Regions from separate parts of the Pantoea sp. X-Soil-TKNS-1280 genome, predicted to be linked through region 1. Evidence: predicted binding sites of a transcription regulator. Region 1 holds the regulator's gene; each other region holds the start of a gene.

Region 1 (4,256 bases):
ACCGGTTCCAGCGGGGCCGGAACCACCACCACCAGCCTTGCCTTCCGGAAAATTTTCCAGCAGCTGGATCTGCACGCCGCAGAAGTGGAAGGCGACAGTTTCCATCGTTATACGCGTCCGGAGATGGACATGGCGATCCGCAAAGCGCGTGATCTGGGCCGTCATATCAGCTACTTCGGACCGGAGGCCAACGATTTTGGCCTGCTGGAGCAAACTTTCAAACAATACGGCCAATCCGGTCTCGGGCAGTCGCGCAAATATCTTCACACCTATGATGAAGCCGTGCCGTGGAATCAGGTTCCTGGCACCTTTACACCGTGGCAACCGCTGCCGGAAAACACGGATGTGCTGTTTTATGAGGGTTTGCACGGCGGCGTCGTGACGCAGCAACACAATGTGGCCGAACATGTGGATTTGCTGGTCGGCGTGGTGCCGATTGTGAACCTCGAGTGGATTCAGAAGTTGATTCGCGACACCAGCGAACGCGGCCATTCACGCGAAGCGGTGATGGATTCGGTGGTACGTTCGATGGAGGATTACATCAACTTCATCACGCCACAGTTCTCGCGCACCCATATTAACTTCCAGCGCGTACCCACCGTTGATACCTCAAATCCGTTTGCCGCACGTGAGATACCGTCGCTGGATGAAAGCTTTGTGGTGATCCATTTTCGTGGGCTGGAAGGCATTGCCTTTCCTTACCTGCTGGCGATGATTCAGGATTCCTTTATCTCGCATATGAACACCCTGGTGGTGCCGGGTGGCAAAATGGGGCTGGCGATGGAGTTGATTATGACACCGCTGGTGCAGCGGCTGATTGAAGGTAAACGGATTGAATAATGTAGCGGCGCGATTTATCGCGCAATTCCAGTGCGCGATATCGGAATAATCCGCGCGATAAATCGCCTGACCGTGCATGCTGCACGAAAAAATCCGCGCGATAAATCGCGCCGCTACGTTCGTGCTATAGCTCAATCACCTCATAGCTGTGGGTAATTTCTACCCCTTTGCCCAGCATGATCGCCACCGAACAATATTTCTCTGCCGACAAATCCACCGCACGCGCCACCGCTTTATCGCCCAGCGCTTTGCCGCTGACAATAAAATGCAGATTGATGTGTGTAAAAATCCGTGGCGCTTCTTCACGACGTTCAGAGGTGAGTTTCACCTCGCAATCGGTCACTTCATTGCGCCCTTTTTGCAGGATAGACACCACGTCAATCGCGCTGCACCCCCCCGCCGCCATCAGCACCATCTCCATCGGGCTCGGCGCTTTATCACCCGAGTTCCCATCCATTAATACCTGATGACCCGATGAGGATTCTCCGAGAAAGGTAAGCCCTTCCACCCATTTGACCCGTGCCTGCATTATTCTTTCTCCTGAATCGGCTGATTTGCCGCCAGAGTACGCTTTCACCTGAGAAACAGCAATCCAGACTAATCGCCCTTTTGCTGAAGCGAGACAACAGAAGACAGCTAGCAAAAGCTGTGCTACAAACAGAGCTGAAAATATTTTCGTCGTAATAGACGAAGGCGGGAAGAATCAGAAGCCTGGCTTAAGAGTCCACCCGAATAATTTCCTTTACTGGAAGCGCTCTACGATTTCACCGCCTGACAGGGAAAATTGCCCCCTGTGTTTTGGGCACGATTACAACAGAGGATAATAGCGAATGGTTCTCGGCAAACCGCAAACAGACCCTACACTCGAATGGTTCCTGTCCCATTGCCATATTCACAAATATCCATCCAAAAGCACCCTGATTCACCAGGGTGAAAAAGCGGAAACGCTCTACTACATCGTGAAAGGTGCCGTTGCGGTACTGATTAAAGATGAAGAAGGCAAAGAGATGATTCTCTCCTACCTCAATCAGGGGGATTTCATCGGCGAGCTTGGCCTGTTTGAAGAAGGTCAGGAACGCAGTGCCTGGGTACGAGCAAAAACTGCCTGCGAAGTGGCTGAAATTTCCTACAAAAAATTCCGTCAGCTGATTCAGGTAAACCCGGATATTTTAATGCGTCTTTCGGCGCAGATGGCACGTCGCCTGCAGGTGACATCAGAAAAAGTCGGCAACCTTGCCTTCCTTGATGTGACCGGTCGCATTGCGCAGACGCTGCTCAATCTGGCCAAACAGCCTGATGCCATGACCCACCCGGACGGGATGCAGATCAAAATCACCCGTCAGGAAATTGGTCAGATCGTTGGCTGCTCACGCGAGACAGTTGGCCGTATTCTGAAAATGCTGGAAGATCAAAACCTGATCTCCGCACATGGTAAAACCATCGTCGTTTACGGCACCCGCTAATTCCTTCTCACCCACGGCGTGATGGTCACATCGCGCCGTTTTTGTCTGCGATGAGCTGATGTGGCGTCGAATCATCTATCATCCCGAAGTTAATTACGCCCTGCGGCAAACGCTGGTGCTTTGCCTGCCCGTGGCTCTCGGCTGGCTGTTTGGTGACCTGCAAAAAGGGCTGCTGTTCTCGCTGGTTCCCGCCTGCTGCAATATCGCAGGCCTGGATACGCCCCATAAACGTTTCTTTAAACGCCTGATTGTTGGCGGTTCCCTGTTTGCTACCGGCAGTTTTCTGATTCAATGGCTGACGGATTACCACGTTCCTCTGCCATTGATTATGCTGGCTCTGCCGCTACTGGTGGGCGTCACTGGCGAAATCAGCCCGCTACATGGCCGTTTGCTGCCCGGCACCCTTATCGCCGCCATCTTCACGCTAAGCCTGGCGGGGCGGATGCCCATTTGGGTGCCACCGCTGCTGTATATCGGCGGGACGCTATGGTACGGGCTGTTTAACTGGCTTTGGTTCTGGCTGTGGAAAGAACAGCCGATGCGCGAAACTCTCAGCCTGCTGTATCGCGAACTGGCAGATTATTGCGATGCCAAATACACCCTGCTAACGCAGCTGACCGACCCGGAAAAAGCCCTGCCTCCGCTGCTGGCACGGCAGCAAAAAGCGGTCGATCTGATCACCACCTGTTATCAGCAGATGCATATGTTGTCTGCCAGCCGAAACAACAGCCATAAACGTCTGACGCGTGCCTTCCAGGTGGCACTCGATCTCCAGGAACACATCTCGGTCAGCCTGCATCAGCCTGAAGAAGTGCAAAAACTGGTGGAGCAGAGCCATGCTGAAGCGGTGATCCGCTGGAATGCGAAGACCATATCGGCGCGGCTGCGACTGTTGGCCGATGCTATCCTCTATCACCAGTTGCCGGAGCGCTTTCATATGGAGAAGCAGCTCGGGGCGCTGGAAAAGATTGCGCGCCAGCACCCGGATAATCCGGTCGGAAATTTTTGCCTGTACCACTTCAGCCGGATTGCCCGCGTCCTGCGCACGCAGAAACCTCTTTATACCCGTGACCTGATGGCCGACCGCCAGCGACGTTTGCCGTTTTTTCCGGCACTGCGCAGTTACCTGTCGCTAAAGTCCCCGGCGTTACGCACCGCAGCGCGTTTTGCCGTAATGCTGATGTTTGGCAGCGCGCTGGCGTTGTTCTTTAACATCCCCAAACCCTACTGGATTCTGATGACCACCATGTTCGTCAGCCAGAACGGCTACAGCGCCACTCGCGTACGTATCCAGCACCGTGCCCTCGGCACCTTCGCCGGGTTATTGATCGCGGCTGCCTCGCTGCGCTTTGCCGTGCCGGAATCCATCACCCTGCTGTTTATGCTGGCGATCACCCTCGCCAGCTATCTGGTGACGCGTAAATATTATGGCTGGTCAATGATTGGCTTTACGGTAACGGCGGTGTACTCGCTTCAGCTGCTGTCGCTCAACGGTGCGCAGTTCCTGCTGCCGCGCATGATGGATACGCTGATGGGATGCCTGATTGCCTTTGGCGGCATGATTTGGCTGTGGCCACAGTGGCAGAGCGGCTTGCTCCGTAAGAACGCACATGACGCGCTGGAGGCTGACCAGGAAGCGTTGCAGCTGCTGCTCGGGCCGGAGCAGTCGCCGGAGAAGCTGGCGTACCAGCGCATTAAGGTTAACCAGGCACACAACGCCATGTTTAACTCGCTCAATCAGGCGATGACCGAACCGGGTTTTAACCCGCAGTATCTGAAAGATATGCGCTTATGGGTGACGCACAGCCAGTTTATTGTCGAACACATCAACGCCATGACGATTCTGGCGCGCGAGCACACCATGCTGACGCCAAAGCTCGCCGAGAAGTATCTGCAATCCTGCGAAATCGCGTTGCAGCGTTGTCAGCAGCGGCTGGAATATGACGGGCCGGG
Region 2 (4,256 bases), 1.8 Mb from region 1:
GGTGTATCGCCAGCGGCCAGTAGTATCTCGTTGTCGCTTTCGACTGCCCTGATGGCACTGGGATTGCTGGTCACCGGCCCGCTGTCGGATGCTATTGGTCGCAAATCGGTGATGGTCACTGCGCTGATGCTGGCGGCCATCTGTACCGTCATTTCTGCCATGATGACCAGCTGGCACGGCATCCTGCTGATGCGTGCGTTGATTGGTTTATCGCTCAGTGGTGTGGCTGCGGTGGGGATGACCTACCTGAGTGAAGAGATTCATCCACGCGTGATCGCCTTCTCGATGGGGCTGTATATCAGCGGTAACTCGATTGGCGGGATGAGCGGACGTCTGCTGACCGGGGTGCTGACCGATCTGTTTTCATGGCGCATTGCCATTGGGGTGATTGGCTGTTTTTCGCTGGCTTCCGCGTTGATGTTCTGGAAAATCCTGCCTGCTTCGCGTCATTTCCGCCCGGCTTCTCTGCGTCCACATAACCTGCTGATCAATTTCCGTCTGCACTGGCGAGATAAGGGCTTGCCGCTATTGTTCGCCGAAGGTTTTCTGCTGATGGGCGCATTTGTCACCCTGTTCAACTACATTGGCTACCGCCTGTTAAGTGCCCCGTGGTTTCTCAGCCAGGCAGTGGTGGGATTGCTTTCTGTGGTCTATCTGACTGGCTCCTGGAGTTCGCCTAAAGCCGGTGCCATGACCAGTCGCTTTGGACGCGGTCCGGTGATGATTGCTGCTACCGCCATCATGCTGTGCGGATTATTACTGACAGCATTCAATACGCTGTGGATTATCCTGCCCGGTATGATGCTGTTTACCGCAGGTTTCTTTGCCGCTCACTCGGTTGCCAGCGGCTGGATTGGTCCGCGCGCCCGTCGTGCAAAAGGCCAGGCATCATCCCTCTATCTCTTCAGTTACTACGCGGGTTCCAGTGTCGCCGGTACCTTAGGTGGCGTGTTCTGGCATAGCTTTGGCTGGAGCGGCGTCACGCTGTTTATCAGCATGCTGCTGGTGCTGGCTTTGCTGGTCGGCTGGCGTTTGCAGTGCCGTAAACTGTAGTAGCCTGCATCTTTATAACGGGGTCATTGCGCCCCGTTTTCCCACGCGAAAAACACTTCCTGATAAACCTTTAGTCCCAATCAAAACAAAATATCAATTGCTAGCTATAATTTGTTCTATTCCAACTATTGTTAGACTTTTTTTTTCACAGCAACGAGGAAGTCAGATGGGACTCTATTATTATGTCGATAAGCACGCAGGTTATAATGACAATCACGTGGTTCATGCCACCGGCTGTCCCTTCCTTCCACCTGACTCGGCACGGCGTTTTCTTGGAACTTTTTATACCGCGAACGCCGCAATTCAACAGGCGCGAAAATTTTTCCCCAGCGCCATGGGCTGCGAACATTGCTGTCCGGTTTTGGTAAAAAAAAACCTGACGACTCAGAATAACGTGGCGCTAAAACACCTGGTGTGACTCTGATAATCCCGGCCTGGATCCCGTCGCAGCGGTGCGCCGTTTTGTTAAGTTTTCCTGCGGCATTTCGCTATGTTAGAGACACTAAAACTGGCTTCAGGTTGGATCGTTGATGCGGGAAAAATTCGCGAAGTCACAAATCGCCCTGCACTGGTTAACAGTGCTGTTGATCGCTATTGCCTATACCACCATTGAACTGCGCGGTCTGGTTCCGCGTGGTTCATGGGCGCGCAATCTGATGATAATGACGCACTATAGCTGCGGTGTATCAGTATGGGTACTGATGCTGGCGCGTGGTGTGTTACGCCATCGTCACGCTTCACCCAATATCCTGCCACCCCCGCCACGCTGGCAACAGGGTTTAGCCCACCTGATGCATCTTCTGCTGTACGCGTTGTTTCTGGTATTGCCGATTTTGGGAGTAACCTCGAAGTATCTGAATGGACGTCCCTGGCAATTATTTGGCGTGGTGATGCCCGTCAGTGCAACCCCGAATTTTGATCTCGCCGATAGCCTGATCAGCTGGCATGAGACCCTCGCTCCACTCGGTTACTGGTTAATCGGCCTGCATGCAGCCGCAGCATTACTGCACCATTACGTATTCAAAGACAACACGCTGTTGCGCATGATGCCGGCACGCAAACGCGGTTGATAACCTCAGGCTATTGACTTTAGCGTTGGCGATAAAAAATATTCAGCAATAAAACGCGCTTAGAAGGTTTCCCTCCGCGTTTTAATCCATCACAATAGGCATAAATTGTGATGGATGTCACTTTACATGGGTGTCTTTAGCCCTTCATTTGCTGCTGACTGATCTGAAATTAATGCAATCAACAACCGTCTCCCGTAAAACGGCCTGGCTACGAGTCGTGCTGCTGGCCATTGCCGCTTTTGTCTTTAATACCACCGAATTTGTGCCGGTCGGCTTATTGTCAGATATCGCCGCCAGTTACTCGATGAAAACGGCTGATGTCGGCATCATGCTGACCATCTATGCCTGGGTAGTGGCGCTGTTATCGCTGCCGCTGATGTTGCTGACACGCAATATTGAACGCCGCCTGCTGCTATCGATTCTGTTCGTGCTGTTTATCGCCAGTCATGTGCTTTCGTCTGTGGCCTGGGATTTCACCTCACTGGTGCTCTCCCGTATCGGTATCGCCCTCGCCCATGCGGTGTTCTGGTCAATTACCGCGTCGCTGGCGATACGCGTTGCTCCGGCGGGTAAAAAGACCCAGGCGCTGAGTATGCTGGCAACCGGCACCGCGCTGGCGATGGTCCTGGGTGTGCCGATTGGCCGCGTCGTAGGTCAGTATCTGGGCTGGCGCACCACCTTTGGCATGATTGGTTTGTCTGCTCTGGTGCTGCTGGTGTTACTGGTGCGTATTCTGCCGCGTCTGCCAAGCGAACACACCGGATCGCTCAGCAGCGTACCGATGCTGTTTCGCCGACCGGCGCTGGTCAGTATGTATGTGCTGGTGACAGTGGTGGTGACCGCCCATTACACCGCCTACAGCTATATCGAACCCTTTATGCAAGTGGTGGCGAATTCCGGGGAGAACTTCACCACCTTGTTACTGCTACTGTTCGGCTCTGCGGGGATTATCGGTAGCGTGCTGTTCAGTACCCTCGGCAATAAATATCCCTCAGCCCTGCTGATTGCGGCCATCGCCGTGATTACCTTGAGCATGGGTTTGTTGATCTTTGCCGCCGTGCGTCCGGCAGCCATTGCTACGCTCTGTATCTTCTGGGGTATGGCCATGATGATGATCGGGCTGGCGATGCAGGTGCGGGTATTGTCGCTGGCACCGGACGCGACCGATGTGGCAATGTCGCTGATGTCCGGCATTTATAACATCGGCATTGGTGCCGGGGCGCTGCTGGGGAACCAGGTCAGCCTGCATTTAAGCATGGCGGATGTGGGTAATGTGGGTGGATTAATTGGTCTGGTCGCATTGTTCTGGTGCATCTACATCTTCCGTCGCTATCCGCAGTTGCGTTCGAACGGATAGTCGAAAAAGGGCTTCAGATACGCTGTGATCTGAAGCCAGCCCCTTCTTATTTATAGAGTTCTGCGGTGCCATGCAGGTTGTTGTTGCCAGAGGTCGAAGTGATGCGGAAAGACTTTGCTCCGGCAGCACTCGCCTTCTCCGCCAGTTGATTCTCCAGCGATGTCAAATCCGTGCTACCTGATGCACTAACCACGCCAATTTGTTGTTGATTCACTGGCGCTTCGCTCACCAGATCAGCAGCCATGGTTCCAAACGCGATTGATGACAGGGCCACAGCGGCCAGGGTCAGTTTAATGCTTTTCATGATTTGTCTCTCTTTGCAGATGAAATTAGGGTCAGTCGCCATTAAATTAACAACCGTTAAGTAAATGCTAAATCCAAAGCCGTATGCGCGTCAACTATTTTATTAACGCTCGTTATTTTAATGGGAGTGGCGTGAGTATGGGCTTTGGCGTCGATCTACACTTGACGGATCAGGCGGTTTTTCCGATCAAAAGCACAAACGGGCAAAGTGTGGACATCACTTTACCCGCTGCCCTTGCATATTAATTTAATGATCGGTAATTTAATGATATGTTTTCGCCGTTGTGAGGATGTATGAGCCAGATAAGTGAACCGGTGATCCGCAAAAGTCGTGGCAGACCCAAAGTCTTTGATCGCGATGATGCGCTGGATAAAGCGTTGATGCTGTTCTGGGCACACGGTTATGAAGGCACCTCGCTGGCGGATTTAGTGAGCGCTACAGGTGCGAAAGCCCCCACGCTCTACGCTGAGTT
Region 3 (4,256 bases), 1.8 Mb from region 1:
GCAGCGCGAGGCGGGCGGTGTAATCCCCTTCACTTTCCAGTTTGCGCAGCTGTTCCGTCGGCTCCAGCAGCGCGCGCAGCAGCGCTTTTTTGGCGTTGCGCGTACCAATCACCCAGGCGGCAATGCGGTTGATGGAAGCATCAAAAAAGTCGAGGCCGATGTGGACCTTATCGAATAACTTCTGACGGGCGATTTCATTGGCGATCGCCTGAGTTTCGTCATCCAGCAGCACCACATGGTCGCTGTCCCAGCGCACCGGGCGGCTGACATGCAGCAGCAGGCGTGGCACATACAGCATGGCGGTGGAAATCTTGTCGGAGATCACTTCCGTCGGGTGAAAGTGGCCGGCATCAAGCGTCAGCGCGATCTGACGGCTACAGGCATATCCGAGACAGAACTCGTTAGAGCCGACGGTATAACTCTCAGCACCGATGCCAAACAGTTTGCTTTCAACCGCATCGATATGATGTTGTGGATTAAGTTTTTCACTGATGATCTCATCCAGCGCCGCCAGCAGTCTCTGGCGCGGTGCCAGCCGATCCACCGTCAGATCTTTCATCCCGTCCGGCACCCAAATGTTCATGACCGACGCCGTACCCAGCTGTTCGCCGAACGAAGCCGAAATGCGGCGGCTGGCCTTGCAGTGATCAATCCAGAACTGGCGGATGCTCTTATCTGCATGCGCCAGAGTAAAACCGTCGGCGCTCAGCGGGTGTGAGAAACAGGTCGGGTTGAAATCCAGCCCCAGTTTGTTGCTTTTTGCCCACGCCACCCAGTTGCTGAAATGTTCTGGTTCGATGGCATCACGCTCTACCGGCTTATCGCTTTCCAGATAGATCGCGTGCAGGTTGAGGCGTTTAGCTCCCGGAATCAGCGACATCGCTTTATCGAGATCAGCGCGCAGCTCCTCAGCATTACGCGCCTTGCCCGGGTAGTTGCCGGTGGCCTGAATACCGCCGGTCAGAGCACCTTGCGGGTTCTCGAATCCGCGCACGTCATCGCCCTGCCAGCAGTGCATCGACACCGGGATACCATCCAGTTGCGTCATTACCTGTTCCACATCCACGCCGATCGCGGTGTAGCGTTGTTTCGCCAGGTCAAAGGCCTGTTCAATCAGCTTTGTCATAAGCAAGTTCCTTAGCGGGTTGGCTCAGCGCGGCAAAACGTGCCTGGCTGGCACGAAAAGCGCTGTTGTTAAGCGGTTCGAATTTTTCTAACGGGAAGTTTTGGCTGATACAGCGACGCAGGTCGGCCACATCTCGCAGCTCACCGAGAGCGATCAGCTGGCAGCCGACATTGCCCAGCGTCGAGGCTTCCACCGGTCCGGCGAACACCGGCAGCTGGCAGGCATCGGCGCAAAGCTGGTTGAGCAACGGGTTCTGGCACCCCCCTCCAACCACATGCAGCTGACGCAAAGGTCCCGCACGTAGCTGGCCGAGTTCGCTGATGACCTGGCGATACAGCAGAGCCAGGCTGTCAAAAATGGTGCGGGCCAGCGCGGCAGATGACTGAGGAACCGGCATATGTTGTTCCGCACAGGCGTTCTGAATTTCCTGCACCATACTGGCGGGATTGATAAAGCGGCTGGCGTTGGGGTTGATCAGGGCGCGGCAGGCCGGTTCATCCGCCGCCTGCTGAATCAATCCACACAGATCGCTGATTTGCAGTTCACTGCACACCCGCTGCAACAGCCACAGGCCCATGATATTTTTCAATACCCGGTAGCCCTCCGCGCCCCCTTCATTGGTGATATTGGCGTCAAGCGCGGCACGGCTCAGGCAAGGTTGCAGGCTCTCAATCCCCATCAGTGACCAGGTACCAGAGCTAAGATAAGCGGCATCATCCTGCATTAAAGGCGTTGCCAGCACGGCACTGGCGGTGTCATGGGTGGCGACCGCAACCACCGGAATCCTGTGTCCACGGGGACTGGACCAAAAACCGACGGTGTTACCCGGTGCGGAGGGTTTGCCAAACCAGCGGGCATCCACCCCGGCCCAGGCCAGTAAATCCGGGTCCCATTCGCCACTGGTGATGTTCAGCAATTGGGTCGTCGTGGCGTTGGTGTATTCCCAGTTCATGTTGCCGGTCAATTGAAAATGCAGGTAGTCCGGAATCATCAACGCATGTGCTACCTGCGCCTGCCAGTCTGGCTGTTGCAAATGCAGGGCACGCAGCTGATACAGGGTATTAAACGGCAGAAACTGAATGCCGGTGCGCTGATAAATGGCCTGTTTGCCGAGATCGCTGATTGCCTGCGTCATCTGGCCATCGGTACGGGCGTCGCGATAGCTCACTGCCTCGCCGACCCGCTGTCCATCAGCATCCAGCAGCACCAGGTCAACACCCCAGGTATCGATACCGATGCTGTCCGGCACGATACCTTCCTCATCCAGCTGTTGTAGCCCGCAACGTATCTCCTGCTCCAGATGGTCCAGATCCCAGCAGTCGTAACCGGCACGACGCACGCGCTGATTAGCAAAACGGCGCACTTCCCGCAGCGTGATGCGCTGAGACGCGGAGGTCCATTGAGCGAGCATTATGCGCCCGCTGGATGCGCCTAAATCAATGGCAACAATGTTACGCATACTCATGGCGAGTTCTTCCTGTGATGAGATGCGTAAAGAGTAAAAATCCTGCCGTCTGGTCACCTTCCCCTTACTGCCAGCGCGCCAATGCTGCTGGCACCGTTACAAAGATGTTCGTGAGACAGCTCACAGAACCATACAAGCACCGGGTTGTGACCTTCGCCGCATTTTCCCGAACAACACGCGAGATCTTGAAAAATTAGCCATTTTCCTGCATTGGCAGGTTGAAAATTCAAGGTAAGGTGGCAGCCGCCTGAGTAGACTCGGTTACGGTTTTGTTAATAATGAGAGGCGAGCCATGACCGTTTTACACAGCGCAGATTTTTTCCCTGCCGGGGATTACGCCATCGCCATCGAGCCGCGCGTGCCGCAGCAGGCGTTTCCTGAACATCACCATGATTTCCACGAAATTGTGCTGGTAGAACAGGGTTCCGGCATTCATGTGTTCAATGGTCAGCCGCAGGCGCTGTGTGCCGGTTGTGTGTGTTTCATTCGCGATCACGATCGCCATCTTTATGAGCAAACCGACAACCTGTGTCTGACCAACGTGCTGTATCGCAGTCCGGCGGCCTTCCGCTTTCTCTCCGGTCTGCAAGCTTTGCTGCCGCGCGAGGAGGATGGCAATTACGCGTCACACTGGCGGATTAACCACAAGGTGATGGGCCAGGCCTTGCAGATTGTTACGCAGATGAATCCGCCAGGTGTCTGGTCACTGGAGAAGCAGGCACGTCAGGAACAGTTGTTCCTGCAACTGTTGGTGTTGTTGCGCGAGGCGGGTCACAACGATGAAGCCCAGGATCAGGAAGCCCGATTGCATCGGTTGCTTGACTGGCTGAATGAGCACTACAGTGAAGAGATTCTCTGGGAGGCACTTGCTGACCAATTTTCACTGTCGCTGCGCACCCTGCATCGTCAGATGAAGCAACAAACCGGGAATACGCCGCAACGCTACCTGAACCGGTTGCGCTTGCTACAGGCGCGCCACCTGTTACGGCACAGCGATTTGCGCATTACGGATATCGCCTTTCAGTGTGGATTTGGTGACAGCAACCATTTCTCCACCTTGTTCCGGCGGGAATTTGGCTGTGCACCCAGAACGGAGCGCCAGCAGATGTTGTGATTAGGAGTGACCCTCATGTCGCTAATATTGTCGCGCGAAGACTATTTCCCGGCACCCTCTTTGCCGATTGCGGTAGCTGAACGCCTGCCGCAGCCTTCCTTCCCGCCGCATCGTCATGAGTTCAGTGAAATTGTGATTGTCTGGCGCGGCAACGGCTTGCATGTGCTCAACGATCGACCGTGGCTGATTACCTGTGGCGATGTGTTTTATATTCGCGATAACGACTGCCACAGCTATGACAGCGTCAACGATCTGGTGCTGGACAATATTCTCTACTGTCGTGACCGCTTTCATCTTGGACTGGACTGGAGCCAGTTGTTGCCACCCGACGATGCAGAATCCCCGGGCTGCTGGCGCTTAACCACGCGTGGTATGGCGCTGGCACGTGGGGTGATCACCCAGCTGGAGCGGGAAAGCCGCAAAAGCGATCCTCTCTCCATTCAGCTTTCTGAAGCGCTTTTTTTGCAGCTGGCGCTGATCCTGCGCCGCCACGGTTATGCGGCGGATCGTCCCTGGGTATTGCCGGAGGGAGAACAGCTGGACCTGCTGAT
Region 4 (4,256 bases), 790 kb from region 1:
TAGCGCAGAATTAGCAAGGGGGAAAACGGGTGTAATTCTGCGCTAATTTTGCAGCGCTACACTGTTTGTATTGATTTTAGAGGACCTCATACCATGCGTGTGCTGCTGGTTGAAGATGATGAAATGATTGGCGCTAACCTGCAGCAGGCGCTGGAGGCGGCTGGCTGGTCGGTGGATTGGGTGCGGGATGGCGTCTTTGCCAGCAACGCCTGGGCCGAAGGCGGTTACAGCTGTGTACTGCTGGATCTCGGTTTGCCACGCGAAGATGGTATCCATGTGCTGCGTCGCGCACGCACGCGCGGTGATATGACGCCGGTGCTGGTGCTGACGGCACGCGATACTGTCGCACAACGCATCCAGGGCCTCGACAGTGGTGCCGATGATTACCTGTTGAAACCCTTTGATCTGCAAGAGGTGCTGGCGCGAATGCGAGCGATTACCCGACGCCGCCACGGTGCGGCGGATTCCCTGTTAGGCAGTGGCGACGTGCAGCTCGATATGATGACGCGTGAAGTGCTGTACAAAGGCCAGCGTGAGCAACTTACCGCACGTGAATATGCCCTGCTCTATGCGTTGCTGGAGCGCCCGGGGGCGATTCTTTCGCGCGAACAACTGGAAAACCGCATCTACGGCTGGGGTGAAGAAGTGACCAGCAACGCCGTTGATGTATTGATTCATGGCATGCGTCGTAAGCTGGATAACGAAGTGATTCGCAACGTGCGCGGTCTTGGCTGGCGAGTTCCTGCAATATGAAACCCTTCACTTTTATGCGCTCGCTGCGTAATAAACTGCTCACTACTTTGCTGCTGATGCATTTAGCGATGATCGGCGGCGTGACCTCTTATTTTTACAGCTGCTACGGCGACATGATCGGTACGATGAAAGACGATCAGCTGGCGAAAATTGCCGATGCCTGGGCCAGCAGCAAACGCATTCCGGCGCTGATGCCGCTGATGCTCAACGCCGACAAACTGAAAAGCGCCTACGTGGTGCAACTGTGGGATGCCAATAACGAGCTGCGTGCCAGTTCATGGCCGGAGCTGCGCGCGCCGTTGCAAAATAAAAAGGGCTGGAACGATGTAAAAATCGGCGATTGTGAAGATTGCAACTGGCGGGTGTTCAACCGTCCTGGCGAACCGGGCAGCGATATCGCCAATATTCAGGTGCTCTACAACATCGGCTATATGAAAAGCGTGATGGTGAAGCGCGCCATGTCGGCGATTATTCCGCTGATTTTAATGATGCCGCTCTCCCTGTTGGTGATCTGGCTGGTGGTGCGCGCCATTACGCGTGATTTACGTGTCGCCTCCCGTCAGATTGCCGCACAGGAGATGCTGCATCCCGACAGCGTACCGCCGGATGGCCTGCCAGACGAGATCCTGCCGCTGGTCGATGCCTACAATTCTCTGCTCGATAAACTGCGTGCTGCCTGGTCGTCACAGCGTCAGTTCCTCGAAGATGCTGCGCATGAGCTGCGTACCCCGGTGACGGCGGTGACGCTGCAACTGGAAAACCTGCGTCAGCATATCCAGCCGGGTGAGGCTAGTCGCCAGTTTGATCAGCTGGAAGCGGGTGTTACGCGCACGCGCCATCTGGTGACGCAGCTGCTGAATATCTCACGCCAGGAAGATCAGTCAGTGGTGGTGACGGTTGAGAATATCGAGCTGGAAGACCTGCTGAAAGAGAGCATCGAACAGTTGATGGTGGTGGCGGACAAACGTGGTATCGATATCGGCTTTAATGGCACCACCCATTATCGCCTTCAGGCCAGCCGCTCCGATTTACGCAGCCTGTTCGATAACCTGATCGGCAATGCCATGCTGCACACCCCCGAAGGCAGCCTGGTGGATGTGTTGCTGCATCGCGTCGGCAACCATACCGTGGTGGATATCGTCGATAACGGTCCCGGCATGCCGGAAGCCTTTATCGAACGCGCGTTTGACCGCTTCACCCGCTCACCCGATGTGCAGGCACAGGGCAGCGGCCTGGGTCTGTCGATTGTGCGCAGCGTGGCGCAAAAACATCGTATGCAGGTGGCGCTGTCGAACTGCCTGAGTCCGCAGGGCAAGATCTGCGGCTTGCAGGTGCGCGTAACCTTACCTTAACCTCCTATCCTTCCCGTAGCGGCGCGATTTATCGCGCTGTTTTTTTGGGTAGCCGCCCCTCCATGCAAAAAGATGCGCGATAAATCGCGCCGCTACATCCGATTCCTCCATAAGCATTTTGCGGCAGTTCACGACAACGTAAACGGTTGCGGGGTTCCGTTCGTTTCATGACAATAATGTGACATAACTCACATTTTTGGTGAATGGAATTGCAACACTTTTTGACAAACGTGATCAAAATCTATTTTCTATCCGACTGATACAGGCACCCTACGCGAGCTTTAGAAACCGGCGGCTCAGACCGGCTAAAACAATTTACCGCCCACCCCTGGGATCGACTGACACCGATCGTGCACTTTTATCGCGATCACGAGCATGTGGTTAACAATAATGAAATATAAAGCATTGATAGCAGGGGCCTTACTGGCCAGCAGCTGGACCGGCGCGACACAAGCGGCAGACAGCAACCCGCAATACCTTTCAGATTGGTGGCATCAGAGCGTTAACGTAGTGGGCAGTTACCACACCCGTTTCGGACCACAGTTTAATAACGACGTGTATCTGGAATACGAAGCCTTTGCGAAAAAGGACTGGTTTGATTTCTACGGCTACCTCGACCTGACCAACTTCTTCGGTCTGGGCAACAGCAATGCCAACGGCATTTTCGACCACGGTTCGCCGATGTTCATGGAAATTGAGCCACGTTTCTCTATCGATAAACTGACCGGCACCAGCCTGGCTTTTGGTCCGTTTAAAGAGTGGTACTTCGCCAACAACTACATCTATGACATGGGTCGTAACGCGTCACAGCGTCAGAACACCTGGTATATGGGTCTGGGTACCGATATCGACACCCACTCTGACGTTGGTCTGTCGCTGAACGTGTACGCCAAATACCAGTGGCAGAACTACGGTGCGGCGAACGAAAACAGCTGGGATGGCTATCGCTTCAAAGTGAAATACTTTGTGCCGATTACCGACCTGTGGGGCGGTAAGCTGAGCTACATCGGTTTCACCAACTTTGACTGGGGTTCTGATCTGCGCGACGAGACCGGACCATCACGTACCAGCAACTCAATTGCCTCCAGCCATATCCTGTCGCTGAATTATGACCACTGGCACGTTTCAACCGTGGCGCGTTGGTTCCATAACGGCGGGCAATGGGCGGATGGCCAGGAGCTGAACTTCGGCAACGGTCCGTTTGAAGTGAAATCTACCGGCTGGGGTTACTACCTGGTCGTAGGCTACAACTTCTAAGTCAGTACATCTCCCGTAGCGGCGCGATTTATCGCGCAATGTTTTCCGGCACAGCACACGGAATTGCGCGATAAATCGCGCCGCTACGGGTTGATAACGCTGGCTAAACCCTTGGTTTGTATGCATTCACCATCCAGGGCACGCCGAACTTATCAGTAAACATGCCAAAGCCGTTCGCCCAGAACGTTGGCTCCCAGTTTTTCGTCACCTGTCCTCCTGCCGACAACGCATCAAACCAGCGTTTGCCCTGTACCTCATCCGGGGTGGAAAGGCTCACCGCAAACCCGCTGTAATGCGTCTCGCGGTTGCCGTCGCTCAGCATGATTTCGCCCTGTCCGATGCGCAGATGCGCATGCATGATGTGCTCCGGGGGAAACGTCATACCTGACGGGCAACCCTCCATTGATTCGCTCTCCGGCATATCGCCAAAGGTCATTTTAAACAGCAATTCGCCGTCAGTAGCCGCAAGGTAAAATGCGATGGCCTCTTCGCAGCGGCCGTCATAAAACAAATAAGGGGTAATTTGCATGGTCTGTTCTCCACAATGAACGCCCGATGCCAAGTGTAGTGCGTGGCAGGAAAACAGGACGCGAGCCGGGCCGCACTCTTACCTTTGTTGACAATAGCGGCGGAACAGCTGCGCCATATAGGCGCTCATCGGCGTCAGCGCGGTGTCCTTGCGTTGAATCAGATAGAAGGTTGCTTTGGGCAGCGGATCGTCCAGCTCCAGCGCCAGCAGTTGGCCGCCGTGTGTCGGATCTTCAATCACATCACGTGAGATGATGCTGACAAAATCGGTCTTTGCCACCAGGCTGGTACAGGCCATAAAGGTTTCGCAGGTGACCACGATTTTCGGTGCCATGCCACGCTCACCGAACATATCGTGCAGCAGAC

Evidence for each region. The regulator CRP, encoded in region 1, controls carbon source genes, mostly activating them, when cyclic AMP is high. The targets are predictions, from matches to a motif close to ATGTGANNNNNNTCACAT.
Region 2: a site for CRP is predicted at 2,229-2,246, ahead of AC6I8X_RS10210 (sugar transporter). Genes of this name have one in related genera too.
Region 3: a site for CRP is predicted at 2,736-2,753, ahead of rhaB (rhamnulokinase). Genes of this name have one in related genera too.
Region 4: a site for CRP is predicted at 2,282-2,299, ahead of AC6I8X_RS02015 (nucleoside-specific channel-forming protein Tsx). Genes of this name have one in related genera too.

What each region holds. Positions count from the first base shown of each region.
Region 1 covers NZ_AP035962.1:3,962,340-3,966,595, forward strand. The annotation lists gene AC6I8X_RS18520 (phosphoribulokinase) at 1-840, shown strand, start outside; gene AC6I8X_RS18525 (OsmC family protein) at 965-1,369, opposite strand; gene crp (cAMP-activated global transcriptional regulator CRP) at 1,671-2,303, shown strand; gene AC6I8X_RS18535 (YccS/YhfK family putative transporter) at 2,362-4,256, shown strand, end outside.
Region 2 covers NZ_AP035962.1:2,184,393-2,188,648, forward strand. The annotation lists gene ynfM (multidrug efflux MFS transporter YnfM/SxtP(Kp)) at 1-1,053, shown strand, start outside; gene AC6I8X_RS10200 (hypothetical protein) at 1,220-1,471, shown strand; gene cybB (cytochrome b561) at 1,584-2,123, shown strand; gene AC6I8X_RS10210 (sugar transporter) at 2,296-3,480, shown strand; gene bhsA (multiple stress resistance protein BhsA) at 3,527-3,784, opposite strand; gene AC6I8X_RS10220 (TetR/AcrR family transcriptional regulator) at 4,078-4,256, shown strand, end outside.
Region 3 covers NZ_AP035962.1:2,190,437-2,194,692, forward strand. The annotation lists gene AC6I8X_RS10235 (L-rhamnose isomerase) at 1-1,126, opposite strand, end outside; gene rhaB (rhamnulokinase) at 1,110-2,591, opposite strand; gene rhaS (HTH-type transcriptional activator RhaS) at 2,884-3,705, shown strand; gene rhaR (HTH-type transcriptional activator RhaR) at 3,721-4,256, shown strand, end outside.
Region 4 covers NZ_AP035962.1:444,342-448,597, reverse strand. The annotation lists gene AC6I8X_RS02025 (response regulator) at 94-753, shown strand; gene AC6I8X_RS02020 (sensor histidine kinase) at 750-2,105, shown strand; gene AC6I8X_RS02015 (nucleoside-specific channel-forming protein Tsx) at 2,496-3,362, shown strand; gene yjdN (VOC family metalloprotein YjdN) at 3,466-3,891, opposite strand; gene AC6I8X_RS02005 (LysR family transcriptional regulator) at 3,970-4,256, opposite strand, start outside.